4 regions of the Streptomyces sp. NPDC048664 genome follow, and region 2 is predicted to be linked to each of the others. Evidence: riboswitches for the same ligand, from Rfam matches in the RefSeq annotation. Region 2 holds a riboswitch; each other region holds the start of a gene.

What was found. A riboswitch is a leader RNA that binds a small molecule or an ion and turns the genes downstream of it on or off. The one in region 2 is predicted to bind cyclic di-AMP.
Region 1: it holds a riboswitch for cyclic di-AMP, as region 2 does, so the genes downstream of both, AB0C59_RS30740 (M23 family metallopeptidase) here and AB0C59_RS15870 (M23 family metallopeptidase) in region 2, are expected to answer to the same signal.
Region 3: it holds a riboswitch for cyclic di-AMP, as region 2 does, so the genes downstream of both, AB0C59_RS14870 (transglycosylase family protein) here and AB0C59_RS15870 (M23 family metallopeptidase) in region 2, are expected to answer to the same signal.
Region 4: it holds a riboswitch for cyclic di-AMP, as region 2 does, so the genes downstream of both, AB0C59_RS01250 (transglycosylase SLT domain-containing protein) here and AB0C59_RS15870 (M23 family metallopeptidase) in region 2, are expected to answer to the same signal.

Annotation. Positions count from the first base shown of each region.
Region 1 covers NZ_JBEZHK010000038.1:48,563-52,740, reverse strand. Annotated here, with positions in the region: gene AB0C59_RS30745 (aldo/keto reductase) at 1-830, opposite strand, end outside; gene AB0C59_RS30740 (M23 family metallopeptidase) at 963-1,976, opposite strand; cyclic di-AMP (ydaO/yuaA leader) riboswitch at 1,988-2,147, opposite strand; gene AB0C59_RS30735 (PP2C family protein-serine/threonine phosphatase) at 2,381-3,772, opposite strand; tRNA gene AB0C59_RS30730 (tRNA-Met) at 3,922-3,995, opposite strand; gene AB0C59_RS30725 (dihydrofolate reductase family protein) at 4,115-4,178, opposite strand, start outside.
Region 2 covers NZ_JBEZHK010000012.1:86,637-90,814, forward strand. Annotated here, with positions in the region: gene AB0C59_RS15855 (GNAT family N-acetyltransferase) at 1-257, opposite strand, end outside; gene AB0C59_RS15860 (HPr family phosphocarrier protein) at 408-689, shown strand; gene AB0C59_RS15865 (GntR family transcriptional regulator) at 900-1,586, opposite strand; gene AB0C59_RS15870 (M23 family metallopeptidase) at 1,783-2,535, opposite strand; cyclic di-AMP (ydaO/yuaA leader) riboswitch at 2,548-2,720, opposite strand; gene AB0C59_RS15875 (pitrilysin family protein) at 2,964-4,178, opposite strand, start outside.
Region 3 covers NZ_JBEZHK010000011.1:120,547-124,724, reverse strand. Annotated here, with positions in the region: gene AB0C59_RS14880 (cytochrome P450) at 1-696, shown strand, start outside; gene AB0C59_RS14875 (transglycosylase family protein) at 841-1,854, shown strand; cyclic di-AMP (ydaO/yuaA leader) riboswitch at 2,052-2,219, shown strand; gene AB0C59_RS14870 (transglycosylase family protein) at 2,224-2,907, shown strand; gene eno (phosphopyruvate hydratase) at 3,171-4,178, shown strand, end outside.
Region 4 covers NZ_JBEZHK010000001.1:260,912-265,089, forward strand. Annotated here, with positions in the region: gene AB0C59_RS01240 (DUF2092 domain-containing protein) at 1-281, opposite strand, end outside; gene AB0C59_RS01245 (polyprenyl synthetase family protein) at 514-1,524, opposite strand; cyclic di-AMP (ydaO/yuaA leader) riboswitch at 2,213-2,413, shown strand; gene AB0C59_RS01250 (transglycosylase SLT domain-containing protein) at 2,433-2,927, shown strand; gene AB0C59_RS01255 (HAD family hydrolase) at 2,921-3,751, opposite strand; gene AB0C59_RS01260 (FAD-dependent oxidoreductase) at 3,973-4,178, opposite strand, start outside.

The sequences.
Region 1 (4,178 bases), on a different contig from region 2:
ACCGTCGGCCGGCCGGCCAGCCACGCCAGGGCCACCGTCGCGACCTCCACCTCCCGCTCCGTCGCGATCTGGTCGAGAACCGCCAGGACCCGCTGGCCGCGTTCGGTCTCCAGGTGCTTGCCCGCGCCCTGCGCCCGCTGGGAGTCCACCGTGACGCCCGGCCGGTACTTGCCCGTGAGGAAGCCGGACGCCAGCGCGTAGTACGGCATCGCCGCGAGGCCCGCCCGGGAGGCGACGTCCTGGAGCGCGCCCTCGTACGTGTCGCGGGAGACCAGGTTGTAGTGCGGCTGGAGTGCCACGTACCGCGCCAGGTTCTCGCGGTCGGAGAGGTCGAGGGACTCCCGCAGCCGCTCGGCGGAGATGTTGGAGGCGCCGATGGCGCGCACCTTGCCCGCCCTCACCAGCTGGTCGAGCGCGCCGATGATCTCCTCGACGGGGACCTCGGGCTCGTCGAAGTGCGTGTAGTAGAGGTCGATGTAGTCGGTGCCCAGCCGACTGAGCGAGGCGTCGGCCGCGGCCCTGATGTTGGCGGCGGACAGACCCATGTGCTCGGGGTGCCGGGCGACCTTCGTGGCGACGACGACGTCCGCGCGGTTGCCCCGCGCCTTGAGCCAGTTGCCGATGACGGTCTCGGACTCGCCGCCCCGGTGGCCGGGGACCCACGCCGAGTACGCGTCGGCCGTGTCCACGAAGTTGCCGCCGGCGGCGGTGTAGGCGTCGAGGACGGCGAAGGACCGCGTCTCGTCGGCGGTCCAGCCGAAGACGTTGCCGCCGAGCGAGAGCGGGAAGACCTCGAGGTCGGAGGAGCCCAGTTTGCGGAGAGAAGTCATGCTCTACGACAACGCGCGAACCGGTGAGAAGTTGTGCGGGGCGGCAGCAAAGATCACGCAAACAAACGGATCGTCACGTTCCGCCCCCGTGGGCGCCCGCCGGGGCGAGGGCACGGGGGCGGAAGGAGCGTGTCAGGGGTTGAGGCCCCGGCCCTGCAGCCAGGCCAGCGGGTCGATCGCGGCGCCGCCGTTCGGGTGCACCTCCAGGTGCAGGTGTGGACCCGTCACGTTGCCGGTCGCACCCACCCGCCCGATGACGTCGCCCGTGGTCACCTTCTGCCCGACGCTGACGTTGATCGAGGACTGGTGGCAGAACCACAGCTCCGTGCCGTCGTCCAGGGTCAGGATCGTCCGGTAGCCGTACGAACCGGCCCAGCCCGCCTCGGTGATGGTGCCGCCGTGGATCGCCTTGATGAGCGTCCCGGTGGGCGCGGCGAAGTCGAGGCCGGTGTGGTAGCCGGAGGACCACATGGAGCCCGCGTCGCCGAAGTGCGAGGTCAGGGTGTAGGAGGAGGTCGGCAGCGTGTACTGCTTGGCGAGATCGGCCAACTTCTTGGCCTCGGCCGCCTTCTTGGCCTCCGCCTCCTTCTTGGCCGCGTCGGCCTTGGCCACGGCCGTGTCCTGCGCCTTGGCCGCCTCGGCGGCGGCCTGCTTCACGGCGGCGTCCTGCGCCACCCGCGCGGCGACGGCGGCGGCCTGGTTCTGCCGGGCCTCGGCCTGCTGCATGATGCGGGCGCGCAGCGCCTCGGCCGCGCCACCGGAGGAGTCCGAGGCTGCGTCGTCGGCCGTCGCGGTCGCGGAGTGCCCGGCGGTGCCGGCGTCCTCGCTGATGAGTTCCTTGGCCGAGTGCGTGAGCGAGGACAGGTCCGGCATGGAGAGGGAGACCGGCGCCTTGCCGGTCTGGGCGCTGGCCATGCCGCCCGCGCCGACGGCCGCTATGACGCCGACGCCGAGGACGGTGGAGCTGCGCGCGAGCCCGCCGCCACGCTGCTTGCTGACGCGGTGCCGGCCGCGCACGGGACGGAGGGAGTCCTCGGTGGGGTTCCACTCCTCCCAGGGGCCCTCGTCCGCGCCGGGCGCGAAGCCGAACGTCTGGGGGTCGTTCGGAGCGAACGAGGTGCTCTGGGCAGGCCGGTTGGACGCCACGTGGGCGCACTCCTTTCCTTCCGTCTCGCCTACCGGGTTAGCTGACGGGTTCGGAGAGGAAGGTCTCCTACGCGCGTATACCGGCCGTGTTGCGCACACGGCGATACCCGCTCGATTCACCCCAAGGTGGTGGTTCCCCGGTTCCCTCGCGGGATTCGGCACACGCGCACGGAGCCGTCTCTTGTGACGGCTGGGACAACCGCGCTGCGTTATCGAACGTTAATAGACTCGGGGCCCTGATTCCAAGCGGTTCCGAGAGATCCTTAACGCCGTTGGCCAGGACTTTCAGGCCACGACCTACCCAAAAAGGGCGAGTTACCCCCGCCCGGTAAACCTCCGGCGGGATGACGGTTCGTCAATCGTTACGCGGAGAGCCTCCGGGTCCGCGCCCGTCGTGATAACGATCAAGAACGCGCGGACGCCCCCGAAGCGACCTCGGAGGTCCCGGAGGCTTCCGCCGTCCCGGAGGCCTCGGACGCCTCGGGGCGGCGTACGGCGAGCAGGGCCATGTCGTCCGTCGCGCGGCCCTTGGTGTGCCGGGCGACGTCCTCCACCACGGCGGACAGGAGGGCGCCGGGTCCGGCGGTGGCCCGGCCGGCCAGCCGGACCGCGGGGTCGTAGAACTCGCCGCGCGCGTCCCGCGCCTCGGAGACGCCGTCCGTGTGCAGGAGCAGCGTCGCCCCGGGCGGGAACTCCCGCTCCTCGGCCCGGTCGGGCCAGACCCCGAGGTCCCCCATGCCGAGCGGCAGCGCGCTCTCCCCCGCCTCCAGCACGCGCAGGGTGCCGTCCGGCGACAGGAGCAGGGGGGAGGGGTGGCCGCGGTTGACGATGCGGACGGCCCCGCCGCCGTGCGGGATCTCCACGAGCACCGCGGTGGTGAAGCCCTCGAACGCGTCGAGCCCCTCCCGCCGGGCGCCCTCGCGCGACAGCGCCCGCTCCAGGCGCTGGGCGACGGCCTCCAGCGTCGTCTCCTGCTCGGCCGCCTCCCGGAAGGCGCCGAGCAGCACGGCGACCGCGGCCACGGCCCCCATCCCCTTGCCCCGCACGTCCCCGACGATCAGCCGCACACCGTGCGGGGAGTCCTGCACGGCGTACAGGTCGCCGCCGATGAAGGCACCCGCGTGCGCCGCCTCGTAGCGGGCGGCGATGTCCAGTCCGCCGATCCGGGCGGCCGGCTCGGGCAGCACGGCGCGCTGGACGGCGCCGGCGATCTCGCGGGCGGAGGCGAGCCGCTCGTTCTTGCGGCGTACGAGCACGTTGAGCAGGACGGCCAGGACGGCGACGGTGACGATGGTGACCGTCTCGGTGACCGACCCGGCGTGCCCGGCGGAACCGACCCCGAGGCGGGCCCCGAGACGTGTCCCGAGCACGGCGAGGATCGCGGCCACCCCGATCAGGACGGTGCCGCGCAACGTGTACAGGGGCGCGGCGACCAGCGGTGCGGCCGTGAAGAGGGGGCCCGCCGTGACGTCGGAGGGCGTCAGGCAGTCGTAGCCGGCGCCCACGGCGATCAGCAGCGCGGGCAGGGCGGACAGGAACGCCCGCGCGCACCGGACGCGACGCGCCTCGCCGCCGCCGGCACCCGCGCCACCCGCACGGCCTGGAGTGTCGCGGCCGTCCCGCCTGTCGGCGCCCGGGGAGCCGTCGGGCCCGGGGGAACCGTCCGGCCCGGGATCGCCGGACGGCCGGCCGCCGTCCGCCGGCCGGTCCGGTCGATCTCGTCGGTCTTCTCGGCCCTGTCGGCCCTGTCGGTCGTGGAACGTCTCGACGTACCGCGCACCTGCTTGCTGCACCACCCGTACAGGTTTTCCGGAAGGTGGGCGGAAGGCGACCGCTGTGGGCCGGCCGGAGTACGGGCGGCCGGAGCGGGGACGACGGCCCCCGGAAACGGTCCCCGGAAACACGAAGGGCCGGAGCCCTTTCGGACTCCGGCCTTCGCGTTCAGTAGCGGGGACAGGATTTGAACCTGCGACCTCTGGGTTATGAGCCCAGCGAGCTACCGAGCTGCTCCACCCCGCGTCGGTGAAACCAGTGTACGTCATCCGCGGGGGCCGACGCACACTCGTTTCCCACGCACCGTCCCCGACCAGCGGATCGCGGCGCCCGAGGGGGCCGCGGCCCGGGTGGGGGCGGGGTGGTCAGGGGTGGGCAGGCGGGGCGAGCAGATGGGCGTTCGGGGCCTGGGCGAGCGCCTCGTACTCC
Region 2 (4,178 bases):
CCCACGGTGACCGCGAGTCCCACCCGGTCCACGAAGTCGTGGTGCGTGAAGCGGCGGACGTCCTTGGCGGACAGCCGCGGATACGGGGCGAAGAAGCGGTAGTACTTCGACTCGTCCGAGACCTGCTCGTAGAAGCTGACGAGGCGCTCGGCGTCATCCACGGTGATGGGCCGGATGCGCGCGGTGCCGCCGTCGCGCAGCACCACGTCCGCCTCCCAGTGAGCGGGGTACTCGTGCCGGTCCGGGGCCGTCTGCATGGGCTCCACAGTAAGGCTCGGTCGCGTCAGGTGGTGGCGCGAGGCAGGCTGGGAGGGCCGGACCGGGCGCGCCCGCCGCCCCTTTATGAGCGCGCCGCACCTGTGGAACACTGGTCTAGACAACCCTGTACACCTGAAGGGCAGCATCACATGGCTGAGCGCCGCGTCAACGTCGGCTGGGCCGAGGGCCTCCACGCCCGCCCCGCCTCCATCTTCGTCCGGGCGGCCACGGCCTCCGGCGTTCCCGTGACCATCGCCAAGGCGGACGGCGCCCCCGTGAACGCCGCGTCCATGCTCGCGGTCCTCAGCCTGGGCGCACAGGGCGGCGAGGAGATCGTCCTGGCGTCGGAGGCGGAGGGCGCGGACGCCGCCCTGGACCGGCTCGCCAAGCTGGTGGCCGAGGGCCTGGAAGAGCTTCCCGAGACCGTCTGAGCCGTCGGCCACCCCTCGGGGAAACACCGCGCGACCGAGCCGCGTCGCCCTTCGGGGCGGGCGCGGCTTTGTCATGCGATTTCCCTGCAGGAAGAAATCAGGACGTCCGAAACGGTCGCGTGAAACGGCTGTCCGAAACGGCCGACCATGCCGCGCGGAACAGACCGACGAAAGACACCCGGAGAATATCTCTTTTGTACGGCCCTCTTGTTAATTCCGGAGAGCGTTCGTGTTTACGGGATGTTGCGAAGCCCTCACGTCGTCGACGGAAGCGGGGCGGAGGCGGTGCGCGCCGGCCGTGCGCACGGCGTGCCGGGCCGTGATCGCCCGCGCGCGCTCCGCGTCCCGCCGGGTCACGGCGTCCACGATGGCGCCGTACTCGACCCAGGCCTCCGCGAGACCGACGCGGGGTGCCTCGATCGCGTACATCCAAGCGATCTTGTGGCGCAGCTGAGCGAGCGCGGAGGTCAGGGCGGGGCTCCCACCGGCTTGGGCGAGCGTCTCGTGGAACCAGGTGTCGAGCGCGCCCAGATCCTCGCCGCCGCCCTTCCTGACCCGCTCCTGGCCCAGCCCCACCAGGCCGCGCAGCACCTTGAGATGGGCCTGGGACCGGCGCTGCGCCGCGCGTGCGGCGGCCAGCGGCTCCAGGAGCGTCCGCATCTCCAGGAGGTCGGCGCCCTCCTGCTCGGTGGGCTCGGCCACGCACGCGCCCGCGTGTCTGCGGGTGACCACGAAGCCCTCGGCCTCCAGGGTGCGCAGCGCCTCGCGCACGGGGACGCGGGAGACGCCGTAGCGGCGCGCGAGGAGTTCCTCGGTGAGCCGGCCGCCACGCGCGTGGACGCCCGAGACGATGTCGTCACGGATCGCCGTGCATACCGCGTGCGCCGGAATGCGCATGTCCGACCTCCGCCTCGAATTCCCGCCGAACGCCACCGGCCGGTGTCTTCGACCGACTCTATGGCAACGGGACGGAATTTCCGACGGCGGGCCGGAATCGTGGATATTTTTTGGACAGACGGCTGTTCGAAACGCCGACGGCCCCGGATCGGATCCGGGGCCGTCGTATTGCTCAGCTGTTCGGTCGCTCAGGTTTTCAGACGTTCACGCCGTGCGACCGGAGGTAGGCGACCGGGTCGATGTCCGAGCCGTAGTCCGGGGAGGTGCGGGCCTCGAAGTGCAGATGAGGCCCGGTGGCGTTGCCGGTGGCCCCGGAGAGCGCTATCTGGCGGCCCGGGGTGACCCGCTCCCCCACCGAGACGCCGATGGACGACAGGTGGCCGTACTGGGTGTAGGAGCCGTCGTTCATCTTGATGACGACCTGGTTGCCGTACGCACCGCCCCACCCCGTGTCGACGACCGTACCGGCGCCCACCGCGTGCACGGGCGTACCGGTGGCGGCGTGGAAGTCGATACCGGTGTGGCTGCCGGAGGACCACAGGGACCCACCGCTCTTGTAGCCGGTGGAGACGTAGGAGCCGAAGACCGGCGCCACGAACGTGTTCAGGCGGCGGCGCTCGGCCGCGCGGGCGGCGCGCTCCTTGGCCTCGCGCTCCTTCGCCGCCTTCTCGGCGGCCCGCTTGCGCGCGGCCTCCTCGGCCTGCTTCCGTTCGGCCGCCTGCTTCTGGGCGGTGGCCTGGGCGTCGATCTGCTCGGCGACCGAGTCCCCGAGCGTGACGGCCTGCATCAGTCCGGTCTGCTCGACGGGATGGCCGGCGGCGAGCGCCGGCGCGGCCAGCGCGCCGACGACGCCGGTGGTGGTCAGGGCCGCGACGCCCACGGCGTTCGCGGTCGTACGCTTCATGCGGCTGGGACGACGGTGCTTCCCGGTGGCGCGAGTGAACGCCATGAAGTGGCTGGTCCTTTCCTTCCCTCTCGCCTACCGGGTTAGCTGACGGGTTCGGAGCAGGAAGGTCTCCTACGGGCTGACGCCCGATTCACCCCAGGGACGTGGGCGCCTGCGGTGACGAAGGCGCGGGATGGGTCCCCGGCTCCCCTGGCTCGCGCCGTACGGGGACTCGGCGATGGCTGTCCGGTGCCGCGGGCGCGGCGCACTGCCTGACGAACAGCCCGGTCGACGCTAGAAGGACCCTCTTACCAACGCCAAACCGACAGCCGTGTTTGTAGCGCATCCCACAGGGCGGAGCGTCAACCTTGCGGCAATACGGACATAAGGGAGGCCGGGGCCTGGTGGCGGAACGACCACCAGGCCCCGGCCGGACGCCGTGCGCGACCCTCACCCGGCCGGGGCGGCGCCCGACCGGCCGGGACGCCGCCCTACTCCGCGGTCACGACCTTCACCTCGCCGATCCCGAGCGCCCTGACCGGCTCCTCGATCTGCGCGGCGTCGCCGACCAGGATCGTCACCAGGCGGTCCATCGGGAACGCGTTCACGACGGCCGCGGTGGCCTCCACCGTGCCCGTGGCCGCGAGCGCCTGGTAGAGCCTTGCCTGGAAGTCGTCCGGCAGGTGCTGCTCGACCTGGTCGGCGAGCGTGCTGGCGACGGCGGCGGCGGTCTCGAACTTCAGGGGGGCCACCCCCACCAGGTTCTGCACGGCGACATCGCGCTCGGCGTCCGTCAGGCCCTCGGCGGCGAGGGTGCGCAGCACCTTCCAGAGGTCGTCCAGCGCCGGACCGGTGTTCGGCGTGTCGACGGAGCCGCTGATGGCCAGCATCGCGGCGCCCGTGCCGTCGGGTGCCGACCGCAGCACCTGGCCGAAGGCCCGCACCCCGTAGGTGTAGCCCTTCTCCTCCCGCAGGACCCGGTCCAGACGCGAGGTGAGGGTGCCGCCCAGGCAGTAGGTGCCGAGCACCTGCGCGGGCCACACACGGTCGTGCCGGTCGGCGCCGACCCGTCCGATCAGCAGCTGCGTCTGGACGGCCCCGGGACGGTCCACGATGATCACACGGCCGGTGTCGTCCGCGGTCACCGGAGGCACGGGACGCGGCCCCGCGGGGGATCCCGTCCAGGCGCCGAGGGTGTCGCCGAGCAGCTCGTCCAGGTCGACCCCGGTGAGGTCGCCGACCACGACCGCGGTGGCGGTCGCCGGGCGGACATGGCGCTCGTAGAAGGCGCGGACGGCCGCGGAGTCGATGCCGGAGACCGTCTCCTCGGTGCCCTGGCGGGGGCGGGACATGCGCGAGGACGCCGGGAACAGCTCCTTGGAGAGCTCCTTGGCGGCGCGCCGGCCCGGGTTGGCGGCCTCGTGGGGGATCTCGTCGAGGCGGTTGCGCACCAGGCGCTCCACCTCGCTGTCGGCGAACGCCGGTGCCCTGAGGGCGTCGGCGAGCAGTCCGAGCGCCTTCGACAGCCGGGAGGCCGGGACTTCGAGGGAGAGGCGGACACCGGGGTGGTCGGCGTGCGCGTCGAGGGTGGCACCGCAGCGCTCCAGCTCCGCGGCGAACTCCTCGGCGGAGTGCTTGTCGGTGCCCTCGGAGAACGCGCGCGCCATGATCGTGGCGACGCCGTCGAGAGCCTCGGGCTCGGCGTC
Region 3 (4,178 bases), on a different contig from region 2:
TACCTGGCCGACCTCATCCACCGCAAGCGCGCGGCCCTGCCCGACACGCCCGCACCCGGCGAGGACCTGATCTCCGGCCTCATCCGGGCCTCCGACCACGGCGAGCACCTCACCGAGAACGAGGCCGCGGCCATGGCCTTCATCCTGCTCTTCGCCGGCTTCGAGACCACGGTCAACCTCATCGGCAACGGCACGTACGCCCTGCTCACCCACCCCGGCCAGCGCACCCGCCTCCAGGACTCCCTCGCCCGCGGCGAACGAGGCCTGCTGGAGACCGGGGTGGAGGAACTCCTGCGCTACGACGGCCCGGTCGAGCTGGCCACCTGGCGCTTCGCCACCCAGCCGCTGACCGTCGGCGGACAGGACATCGCGGCGGGGGATCCGGTCCTGGTCGTGCTCGCCGCGGCCGACCGCGACCCCGCGCGGTTCGCCGACCCCGACGTGCTCGACCTGAGCCGCCGGGACAACCAGCACCTGGGGTACGGGCACGGCATCCACTACTGCCTCGGCGCCCCGCTCGCGCGCCTGGAGGGGCAGACCGCGCTCGCCACGCTGCTCACCCGCCTCCCGGACCTGCGCCTCGCCGCCGAACCCTCCGATCTGCGCTGGCGCGGCGGTCTCATCATGCGCGGGCTGCGCACCCTTCCCGTGGAGTTCACCCCGGTGGTGAACACGCCGACCGTCACAAAAACCTGACACTCCCTCAGTAATGTGATCTTCACGTGATCTGCGCTGCATGAACTTGTGACAAGCAAGTGTCTGCGGATACGTTCACGCAGCAACGCGGCGGGACCCCACCAGCGCCGCGTCGGCCACCGCTGTCGTGTGAAAGGCAACCGCATGCTCTCCGGGAACGGTCGTCACCGTCGCCCCCGCCAGGCTCCCGCGCTCCTCGTCGCGGCCGGAGTGACCGGCTCCGCCATCGCGATCCCGCTGCTGGCGGCCTCCGGTGCGAGCGCCGCCAGCGGCACCACGTGGGACCAGGTCGCGAGCTGCGAGAGCGGCGGTTCCTGGAGCGCGCACACCAGTGACGGCCACTACGGCGGGCTTCACCTGACGAAGCAGGACTGGAACCGGTACGGCGGCCTCGACTACGCCCCGACCCCCGACCAGGCGAGCCGCTCGCAGCAGATCGCGGTCGCCGAGAAGATCCTCGCCGACCGGGGCGCCTCCGCCTGGCCCGGCTGCGGCCAGGCCGCCGGGCTCGCCCACGACTCCGGCTCCGCCGACGTCGTCACGGGCCTCGCGGACGACCTGACCGGCGGCTCCCACTCGGACGACCCGGGCACGGACCCGGGCATGGACTCCGGCCTGTCCGACTCGTCCGGCACAACCGACTCGTCGGGCTCGTCCGGCTCCTCCTCGCCGTCGGCGGCCTCGACGCCGTCCACGGGCACCTCCTCGCCCGCACCCTCCTCCTCCACCACCCCGGACGCGGACGGCACCCGGGCGGGCTCCGACGCCCCCCGGAGCCCCGCCGGCTCGCCCACCCCCACCGCGAAGCGCGACGACTCGGGCAAGTCGGGCCGGAGCGACCCCTCTTCGCACGCCGGCGACGACACGACCCCGGGTGCCGGACGCCATCGCGGCGGCAGCGCGGAGGACGGCCGCACGGACGACGCGTCCGGCCGGCACGCCTCACGCGGCGCGGACGACGCACGCGGCGCGGCCGACGGCACCTACACCGTCCGCCCCGGCGACAGTCTGTCGGCCATCGCCGACTCCCTTGACCTCAAGGGCGGATGGGCCGTGCTGTACGAGGCGAACAAGGGCGCCGTGGGCGCCGACCCCGACCTCATATTCCCGGGTCAGAGCCTCGCGCTGGACGCCCGGCCGGCGGCGGACCCCTCCTGAACTGGTGCCGCGAAGCCGGGAGTTCGCACCCCACTTCGCGGCGAATGTCCGGTTTCGTGAGAGTGAGACATGAGTCTCATAGGCCCTGATCGTCTTTGGAGATCGGGCGATCGGCTGCTTACGGTCGTCTCGCTCGCCACAGCGGGCCCCGCCTGTCGCAACGCCGAGTCCTGCCAGCGGCCGTGTGGGAACAGTCGTCGCTTCGAGCGCCGTAGGCAGGAGCGGGGGACCCAAGGTAGGTGCCGCGCCCGGACGATGACCGGGAGCGGCTTGGGGTGAAGCCGCGCACTCACGAGGTGCGCGGCCGGGCAACTCAACCGGCCCGAACCCGACAGCTCACCTCGCAGGCGTCGGTGAGGGGATCGAACCATGCTGTTTTCCGGCAAGGGCAAGCACCGTCGTCCGTCCAAGGCCGTTCGCGCCGTCACGCTCGCCGGTGTCACCGGCGCCGCGGTCGCCGCCCCGCTGCTCGCGGCCGGCAACGCCTCCGCCGCCACCACCACCGAGTGGGACGCCGTCGCCCAGTGCGAGTCGGGCGGCAACTGGTCCATCAACACCGGCAACGGCTTCTACGGCGGCCTTCAGTTCACCGACTCCACCTGGGCCGCCTACGGTGGCACCGCCTACGCCTCCCGTGCCGACCTCGCCGGCAAGGCGCAGCAGATAGCCGTCGCCGAGAAGGTCCTCGCGGGTCAGGGCAAGGGCGCCTGGCCGGTCTGCGGCAAGGGCCTGTCCAGCGCCTCGGACGGCGGCGCCGCCGCCCCGGCCCCCTCCGTCACCACGAAGGCGGCTCCCCGCCCCGCCGAGGAGAAGGCCTCCCGCTCCACCACCCGCCCGAAGGCCCCGGCCCCGCGTGCGACCGTGACCACCCCGACCGGCCAGAAGGTCGAGAAGGGTGACGGCGAGTACAAGGTCGTCGCGGGCGACACCCTCGGCGCGATCGCCGAGCGGCACCACGTGCAGGGCGGCTGGGCGAAGCTGTTCGAGCTGAACAAGGACATCGTCCACGACGCCGACCTGATCTTCCCGGGTCAGCAGCTGCACCTGAAGTGATCCCCGGCCCCTGACGGCCCCCGTCCCCACGGACCCCCGCTCCGGTGCGTGTTCCCCCGTACCCACCGGAGCGGGGCTTTTTCCTTCCGCGTCCAGAGCCCTTCACCGGGATCACCCCGGCCCCTCGCCCTCTTTGTTCCGACGTGAAACAATGTGGGGTGTCACCCCGTCCACGGGGCGGTCGGTCGGCCGGCCGCCGGTCCGGGACGGATAGGCTCTAGTCGCAAGTGCCCCGCACTCTCAGCGTCACATCCAAGAAGGAGATGCTCGTGCCGTCCATCGACGTCGTCGTAGCCCGGGAAATCCTGGACTCCCGAGGCAACCCCACGGTCGAGGTCGAGGTCGGCCTCGACGACGGCAGCACGGGTCGTGCCGCCGTTCCGTCCGGCGCCTCCACCGGCGCCTTCGAGGCCGTCGAGCTGCGCGACGGCGACCCCAACCGCTACCAGGGCAAGGGTGTGGAGAAGGCGGTCCTCGCCGTCATCGAGCAGATCGGCCCGGAGCTCGTCGGCTACGACGCCACCGAGCAGCGCCTGATCGACCAGGCGATGTTCGACCTGGACGCCACCGACAACAAGGGCTCGCTCGGCGCCAACGCCATCCTCGGCGTCTCCCTCGCCGTCGCCCACGCAGCCTCCGAGGCCAGCGACCTCCCGCTCTTCCGCTACCTGGGCGGCCCGAACGCGCACCTGCTGCCGGTGCCGATGATGAACATCCTCAACGGCGGCTCGCACGCCGACTCCAACGTGGACATCCAGGAGTTCATGATCGCCCCGATCGGCGCGGAGTCCTTCTCCGAGGCGCTGCGCTGGGGCACCGAGGTCTACCACACCCTCAAGAAGGTGCTGAAGACCAAGGGCCTGTCCACCGGCCTCGGTGACGAGGGCGGCTTCGCCCCGAACCTCGGCTCCAACCGCGAGGCCCTGGACCTCATCCTCGAGGCCATCAAGCAGGCCGGGTACGTGCCCGGCGAGCAGGTCGCCCTCGCCCTGGACGTCGCCGCCTCCGAGTTCTACAAGGACGGCAAGTACCTCTTCGAGGGCAAGGAGCACTCCGCCGCCGAGATGACGGAGTACTACGAGGAGCTCGTCGCGGCCTACCCGCTCGTCTCCATCGAGGACCCGCTGTTCGAGGACGACTGGGCCGGCTGGAAGGTCATCACCGACAAGCTCGGCGACAAGGTCCAGCTCGTCGGCGACGACCTGTTCGTCACCAACCCCGAGCGCCTGGCCCGCGGCATCGAGGAGGGCACCGCCAACGCCCTGCTCGTC
Region 4 (4,178 bases), on a different contig from region 2:
AGGCCGCCGAGGTCCGGCAGGCCGAGGTCCGTGCTGATCTTCACCGTGCCGGACACCTGCTGGACGTCGGACTCGGCGACCTTCTGGATGAGCTGCTGGGCACTGATCCTGGGCAGGTCCGGGTCGCCGGACCCCGCGAAGGCCGGGACGAGACCGATCGTCGCCGCGGCCACTCCCACCACGGCCACCGGGACGGCGTACCGCGTGGCCTTGCGCCGCCCGTCGCGCACGCCCTCGGCCGTCCCTGCCGGTGTGCTCTCGTCGGATTCGTAGGGTGCCATGTGTGCCTTACCTCCGTCGTCGGCGGCGGCCTTCTGTCCGTGCACTCGTCCACCCCCGCGCCGCCATTGTCGCCCAGACTCCTGTGAGGTGGTGTCTCCCATCTGACCAAAACGACGGGCGGGAATCGTCAGACCGCGGGCCCAACTCCGCGTAATCCTGGGGTATGACACGGCGGCCCGCTCCCCTCAGGGGGCGCTCCGCCCGGACCTCCGGGGATCCGGGACGGGGGCGTCAGCCCGCCCGGTGCACCACGGCGTCGCACAGCTGGGTCAGGGCGGTCTTCGCGCCGCATTCACGCAGCGGCGCCAGGGCCGCGCGGGCGTCCTCCGCGTACCGGACGGTGTCGCGGCGCGCCTGCTCCAGGGCCGGGTGGGCGCGCAGCCGCGTGAGGGCCTCCGCGTGCCGGCCGTCGTCGGTGAGGTCCGAGTTCAGGAGGTCGACCAGGGCGATGTCCTCCGGCAGCCCCAGGCGCTCGGCGCGTTCGCGCAGGCGCAGGACCGGGAGGGTGGGGATGCCTTCGCGCAGGTCCGTGCCGGGGGTCTTCCCCGACTCGTGCGAGTCGGACGCGATGTCCAGGACGTCGTCGGCCAGTTGGAAGGCCACGCCGAGCCGCTCGCCGTACTGCGTCAGGACGTCCACGACCGTCTCGTCGGCGCCCGACATCATCGCCCCGAAGCGGCAGGCCACGGCAACCAGCGAACCGGTCTTGCCGGCGAGTACGTCGAGGTAGTGGTCCACCGGGTCGCGGCCGTCCCGCGGTCCCGCCGTCTCCAGGATCTGTCCGGTGACCAGCCGTTCGAACGCCTCCGCCTGGATGCGGACCGCCTCCGGGCCGAGGTCGGCCAGGATGTGGGACGCCCGGGCGAACAGGAAGTCGCCGGTGAGGACCGCCACCGAGTTGCCCCAGCGGGTGTTCGCGCTGTCGACGCTGCGCCGCACGTCGGCCTCGTCCATCACGTCGTCGTGGTAGAGCGTGGCGAGGTGGGTCAGCTCCACGACCACCGCCGAGGGCACGACGCCCGGCGCGTACCGGTCGCCGAACTGCGCCGCGAGCATCACCAGCAGGGGCCTGAACCGCTTCCCGCCCGCGCGCAGGAGGTGCTGGGCGGCCTCCGTGATGAAGGGGACCTCGCTCTTGGTGGCGTCGAGCAACCCCTCCTCGACAGCGACCAATCCGGCCTGGACATCGGCTTCCAGAGCCTGGTCCCGCACGCTCAGCCCGAACGGCCCGACGACGGTCACGTGGGGTCTCCTGTCTGCTGACGTCTGCTGACGATCACACGGTCGGTCTCAAGGACGGTCACTTGGGTGAGGGCCACGTCTGTCGCCGCGACTCGTCGAGTTGTCGATCTGTCGTCGCCTTCACTCAAGTCAGCGTATCCGGTCAGGTTTCGATCACCGCGAGCGCCCACAGTTCCAGGCCGGGCGGTATCGGATCACGAACGGTATGTTCTTGATCGGGTGATACGAACACACATTCATCTACATAGCCGATAAGCGCCACCCTTGCGCAGACGGTGCCGCGGATTCACGCCAATCCGGGTACCCCGCCGAGCCCGTCGCAGAGCTCGACGTCGCACGCTCGCGCCTTTTGCCCCTTTATCGCACTCAATGTCCGATCTAGGAATCGCGCTCCAGTCGCCCACCCCTGCTGACGCAGTGGCACCTTTTGGGTTAAATGTCCGCTTCGCCCGATAATCCACCCCGCCTTCACGTCATCCCGCGAGCGCACCCGGCGCGTGAAATGGGTCACTACCCCATGATCACGGGCATTGCGGACGCACCGTCAACACGTCCTTCGCGAACGGCACGTTGCCGCTTCCGCGCACAGTGGATCAATCGCCCTATTCCTGCAGGTGAGGATCAATCCCCTCAGTGCGCGATTTCGACCCTTGTTCCCGACATGTGCTGTCGCATACCTTCCATGGACCCGAGCGGAACGCCGAATCCTGCCACCGCTCAAGGACCCTTCGACCCCACCACGGCAGGAGCGGGGGACCCAGGTAAGTCGCCGAGCCGGACACCGTCCGGAACGGCTAGGGGTGAAGCCGCGACCTCGACCCCGAGGAAGCGGCCGGGCACCTCCCCGCCCGAACCCGACAGCTCACCTCGCAGGCGACGGAGAGGAATCCACCGTGTCCGCTTTCGCATTGCCCGCACGCCGCCGGGACCACAGCTCCAAGGCCGCCCGCGTCGCCCGCGCCCTCGCTGTCGCGGGAGCGGGAGCCGCCGTCATCGCCCTCCCTGTCATGGGAGCCACCGGCGCCTCCGCCGCCACCCCGGCCTCGTCCACGACCACCAAGGCCGCCGGTGCCACCTACCGCGCCGGCACCCTCGACAGCTGGATACGCCAGTCGCTCGCCATCATGGCGCAGCACGGGATCCCCGGCTCCTACAACGGCATCTACCGCAACGTGATGCGCGAGTCGTCGGGCAACCCGAACGCCATCAACCTCTGGGACTCGAACGCCAAGAAGGGCATCCCCTCCAAGGGGCTCCTCCAGGTCATCGACCCGACCTTCCGCACGTACCACGTGCCGGGCACGGCCTTCGACCCGTACGACCCGGTCGCGAACATCACCGCGGCCTGCAACTACGCCGCCCACCGCTACGGCTCGATCGACAACGTCAACAGCGCCTACTGAGGCCTGGCAACGGAGTCGCGGGCAAACAAACGTTCGAGGACGACGGCGATGCCGTCGTCCTCGTTCGACGTGGTGATCTCGTCGGCGACCGCCTTGAGTTCGGGGTGCGCGTTCGCCATGGCGACACCGCGAGCCGCCCACTGGAACATGGGGATGTCGTTGGGCATGTCCCCGAAGGCGAGGGTCCGCGACCGCCGCAGGCCCAGGAACTCGGCGGCCAGCGCCAACCCCGTCGCCTTGGTGATGCCGCAGGGCTGGAGCTCGACGGTGCCGGGCCCCGACATCGTGACGGTCGCGAGCGACCCGACCGCTCCCCGGGCCACCGTGGCCAGCTCGTCGTCGGTCAGGGTGTGATGGCGCAGCAGCACCTTGCTGATGGGCTCGCACCACAGGTCGTCGCGCCGCTCCACCCGCACCGCCGGCAGGAACGGGTGCGGCATCAGATAGCCCGGTTCGATCAGGGTGAGCCCGTCCACCCCGTCCTGGTCGACGGCGGCGTACACCTGGCCCACCTCGGCCTCGATCTTGCCGAGGGCGGTCTCGGCCAGGTCCCGGTCCAGGGTGACCGAGAACAGCAGCCGGTCCGCGCCCGCGTCGTACACCTGCGCGCCCTGACCGCACACCGCGAGCCCTCTGCCCCCGAGGTCCTCCAGCAGCGGCCTGACCCTCGGCGCCGGGCGCCCCGTCACCACGAGGTGGTGGGCACCCGCCGCAGCGACCCGCGCCAGAGCGGCCCTCGACCGGTCGGAGAGCGTGTCGTCACCCCGCAGCAGAGTGCCGTCCAGGTCCGTGGCGATGAGTTCGTATGCGAGGGGTGCGGCCATCATGATCAGAGAATACGGATGGAAACGCGCCGACGTTCCGGCCCGGACCGAAAGCCTCCGGTCCGGGCGGATCCCCGCACGGACGCGACCGCGTCCCCGTACGGCCCCGACCGGATTCCCTCACGTCCCCGACCGGATCCGCCGGGCCGCGAAGCCGTCGGGCGGACCGCCCCGCACGGCCCGGTCCGCCCGCTCCCCCACCCGCCGGCGCGCGCCGGCCCTCAGCCGTGCGCCGCCGCCAGATGCTTCGCGAGCCTCGGCGACGCGAACTCCGTGCCGCACACGAAGCGCATCACCGGACCGTACGAGGACGCCGCCGGCAGCCCCGTGAAGTACAGGCCCGGAACGGACGACACATACCCCGCGCCGAGCCGCGGCGCGCCCCGGCTCACCGCCAGACGGGTCCGCAGCCCGTGGCCGAGGAAGT